2 regions of the Lachnospira intestinalis genome follow, and region 2 is predicted to be linked to the other one. Evidence: a T-box and tRNA genes for the amino acid it is inferred to sense, from the RefSeq annotation. Region 2 holds a T-box; the other holds one or more tRNA genes.
The links. A T-box is a leader RNA that pairs with one kind of tRNA and senses whether it is charged. The one in region 2 lies ahead of WMO37_RS01810 (valine--tRNA ligase), so its partner is inferred to be a tRNA-Val.
Positions count from the first base shown of each region.

Region 1 (2,203 bases), on a different contig from region 2:
AAAACAGCAGGTGACAAATCAAAACCGGCAATATTATTTTTTCATGCAATGGGAGTGACGGGTGACAGCAGTATGCCGGTAGCAGAGTGTCTGGAACAGAAATATTACTGCATTATGCCGACTTCGACAGTATATTGTGCCGGACAAAAATATCGCAGTAAAACAGATGAAATACAGCAGATAATGACATTTTTAAAAGAACAGGGAATCCGTGAGATAGAACTTGTGGTGGCTTCCTCAATCGGCGCAGACCTTGCAATGGCATTTCTAACCAATACACAGATACCCGTAAAACATGTCTTTTTTGACGGCGGGCAGTTTGCACAGATTGGAAAGACATTGAGAAAGATAATGGTTCCGTTCATATATCTGGCAATAAAAAGCATTTACCGGTCAAAAGGAAAAACATTAAAAAAAATCATGTGGTGCGATGATGATAATATAAAGCCGTATTTTATAGAAGCAGGCAGAACGATAACATATGGAAATTTAAAAAGACAGCTTATGGACAGTCTGGAGGATAAAGCATTCCCGGATTTGCCCGAAGAATTACAAAAAAGTACATATTGGGAGTTTGGCAGTGTGGAAGACCATTTAAAATACAGAAATGCCGTTATGCAGACTTATAAATATGGGAACTTTCCGGTTTTTAGCGGATTTAATCATATGCAGTATCAGATTCGTAATTCGAAAGAATTTGCCGAAATGTTGGAATCAATCATAGAAAAGAACGAATTACCGGAGCTGCCATTCCTTTACAAAGCCCCTGTTTCTGTGGGTTTGCAGAAAAAATAAAAAAATCTCAAAAAAAGTTGAAAAAAGTGCTTGACATTTACGCGGTTATCGTATTATAATAACCAAGTCAGTTCACGAGAGAACAAAAACAAACAACACAGCGCAAGCGGTTGTAGCGATTGTTTATCATGAATTTGAATATGGGATCTTAGCTCAGCTGGGAGAGCATCTGCCTTACAAGCAGAGGGTCATAGGTTCGAGCCCTATAGGTCCCATACATGAAAAGAATATGGCGAGATAGCTCAGTTGGCTAGAGCACACGGTTCATACCCGTGGTGTCGGGAGTTCGAGTCTCCCTCTCGCTACTACATGGACACCTTGAACAGAGGTGTCCTTTTTGCATATACAGGGAGAATACCGTAAAACACTGCCAAAGCGGAAATATTTTCACTTGTACAATTCATAGAATAATGGTATTCTTTTACGGGAAAATAAAATGATAGCAGTCAGAAAGGAGAATGAAAATGCGCGTTGGAATGGGGTATGATGTACACAGACTGGTGGAAGACAGAAAGCTGATTATAGGCGGAGTGGAAATTCCGTATGAAAAAGGTCTGCTGGGACATTCTGATGCGGATGTCCTGCTTCATGCGATTATGGACGCACTGCTCGGTGCGGCGGCGCTTGGAGATATTGGAAAGCATTTTCCGGACAACGATGACAGATATAAAGGCATTTCCAGTCTGGAACTGTTAAGACAGGTTGGAAAGCTTTTAGATGAAAAGAATTATGTCATTGAAAATATTGATGCAACGATTATTGCGCAGAAGCCGAAAATGCGTCCGTATATCGATGAAATGCGCAAAAATATTGCAGACACCTTAAAGCTTGACATCGACCGTGTCAATGTAAAGGCAACGACCGAGGAAGGACTTGGCTTTACCGGTACGGGAGAGGGCATTTCTTCCCAGGCGGTTTGCAGCTTAAATGACGTGACTAATTATATCTATGGCGATTCGGATATGACAAATTGTTGTGGCGGATGTGGCGGTTGTTCCGTAAAATAAAGTAACAGCAATCAGACATTGAGGAGTAGACATGGAGTTTTTTAAATATGTAAAACAGGAAATTGCGGTCATAAAGGACAGGGACCCGGCAATAAAATCAACGATGGAAGTGTTTTTATATCCGAGTTTTCATGCAATTTTAAAATATCGCAAGGCGCATAAACTGTACCTGAAAAAGCATTATTACCGCGCGCGCCGCATTTCGCAGAAAACGGCAAGAAAGACCGGTATCGAGATTCATCCGGGCGCCCAGATTGGTGAAGGCCTGTTTATCGACCACGGACATGGCGTGGTTATTGGTGAAACAGCCATTATCGGGGATAATGTAACACTGTATCAGGGGGTAACGCTTGGCGGAACCGGAAAAGAAAGCGGCAAGCGCCACCCGACAGTGGGGAATA
Region 1 covers NZ_JBBMFS010000006.1:79,154-81,356, forward strand. Annotated here, with positions in the region: gene WMO37_RS08500 (hypothetical protein) at 1-795, shown strand, start outside; tRNA gene WMO37_RS08505 (tRNA-Val) at 938-1,010, shown strand; tRNA gene WMO37_RS08510 (tRNA-Met) at 1,027-1,100, shown strand; gene ispF (2-C-methyl-D-erythritol 2,4-cyclodiphosphate synthase) at 1,260-1,802, shown strand; gene epsC (serine O-acetyltransferase EpsC) at 1,834-2,203, shown strand, end outside.
Region 1: it encodes a tRNA-Val, which carries the amino acid that the T-box ahead of WMO37_RS01810 (valine--tRNA ligase) is inferred to sense. The anticodon was not compared.

Region 2 (2,203 bases):
CCAGAGCTGTCTTGAAATACACCAGTCCCTGATATTGTCTGTCCAGTTAAAATAAGTCTTGTCCATAGAAGCCGGCATTAATTCGATGTCGCCGTTCTTTACGCCCTCTACGGCAGGCTTAATCAGCTCGTCCATTTTAACGAACCACTGCTGTTTAATCATCGGTTCAACCGTTGTCTTACATCTGTCGTGTGTACCTACATTGTGTACATGGTCTTCTACACGAACCAGTAAGCCCTGTGCGTCCAGGTCTGCCACCATGGCTTTTCTGGCTTCATATCTGTCCATGCCTGCGTACTTGCCGCCGAGATTATTAATGGTTGCATCATCATTTAAAATGTTAATCTCCGGAAGGTTGTGGCGCTTACCGACTTCAAAGTCGTTCGGGTCATGTGCCGGTGTAATCTTTACGACACCTGTACCAAATTCCATATCAACATATTCATCTGCAATAATCGGAATCTGTCTGTCTGTTAAAGGCAGTTCAACCATTTTGCCGACTAAATCCTTGTAACGGTCATCGTTTGGATTTACAGCCAGCGCACTGTCGCCGAGCAGTGTTTCCGGTCTGGTCGTTGCGATTTCAACAAATCTGCCTTCTTCGCCAACTACCGGATAATTGATGTGCCAGAAATGTCCTGCCTGTTCCTCATGTTCTACTTCTGCATCGGAAATGGAAGTATTACATACCGGACACCAGTTGACAATACGGGAACCCTTGTAAATGAGTCCTTTTTCGTATAATTTGATAAATACTTCCTGTACTGCCTTTGAACAGCCCTCGTCCATGGTAAAACGTTCTCTGTCCCAGTCGCAGGAAGAACCGATTTTTCTTAACTGGCTTGTAATCGTACCGCCGTATTCTTTTTTCCATTCCCATGTTCTTTTTAAGAAGCCCTCTCTGCCAAGTTCATGCTTATCAATTCCTTCATCTTTTAAGGCATTGGTAACCTTTACTTCTGTAGAAATACTTGCATGGTCTGTTCCCGGAACCCAGAGTGCTTCATATCCCTGCATTCTCTTAAAACGAATGAGGATATCCTGCATCGTGTTATCGAGTGCATGTCCCATATGCAACTTACCTGTAATGTTTGGAGGCGGCATAACAATTGTAAATGGTTTCTTGTCACGGTTTACTTCAGCATGGAAATACTTCTTATCCAGCCATTTCTGATACAGTCTTTCCTCAATTTCGGAAGGATTGTAATTTTTCTCTAATTCTTTGCTCATGGGTTAAAATCCTTTCTTTGTAACTTTTTACAAAAAACGCCCTTTACAGCGTCTTTCGTTGCTGCAAAGGGCGTATATAACGCGGTACCACCTTTGTTCAATCATGCGGCTGTTTCTGATATAACACCTACTATTATATAGAAGAAACGCATAATCCTCATTCTCCTTTAACGCAGGATACGTCACTACCTACTTTCCAGACCATGCCGCTTGTGCCGTCTGTGTTCAGCTGTGCTGCTCCAAAGCTACCTTCAACAGTTCTGATCCGAAACCACCTTCCAGCCCGTGAATGGTTCTCTCTTGCGGCAGAAGCCTGTCTACTCCTCTTTTTCCTCGCATTTATCTCATTGCTTTCTATCATAATATGAAGTTTAAAAAAATGCAAGCAAATCGGGGAAAAAATAAAATTATTTGTTTTCTATTGCTCAGATTACAATCCGCTTTAAAGCCTGCCTGCGCACTTTATAATCCGGCAGAACCTTTTCCACCTCTGCCCAGAATAACTTAGAATGATTCATCTGCCGCCTATGCGCCAGTTCATGCACAATGACATAATCCCGAAGTTCCTCCGGCAGAAAAAAAAGCCTGTAATTAAAATTCAAATTTCCCTTACTGCTACAGCTTCCCCATCGTGTCTGCTGGTTGCGGATTGTGATTCTTCCATAGGTAACGCCCATCTGCCCTGCATATTTTTTTGTCTTTGTATCAAATTCCAGCTTCATCTGTTCTATCTGGTTTTGTGTGAGTTCCTGTGGTGCCGGAATCCGGTAAGCCGACTTTTGCTGCTGTCGCTGCTTATCTTCGGACAGCTTTTTTATAATCCAGTCTGTGTGCTTTGCCACGAAACGCTCGGCTTCCCGCTCCGGCAGTCGGTCCGGCACACGCACCGTCACCTTCCCGTTCCGCACCTCAAGCCCCAGTGTCCTGCGGGCGGAGTGGATGATTGTGTAGGATATGGGTGGGGTGGTGTCTG
Region 2 covers NZ_JBBMFS010000001.1:366,282-368,484, reverse strand. Annotated here, with positions in the region: gene WMO37_RS01810 (valine--tRNA ligase) at 1-1,230, opposite strand, end outside; T-box leader at 1,294-1,573, opposite strand; gene WMO37_RS01805 (M48 family metallopeptidase) at 1,656-2,203, opposite strand, start outside.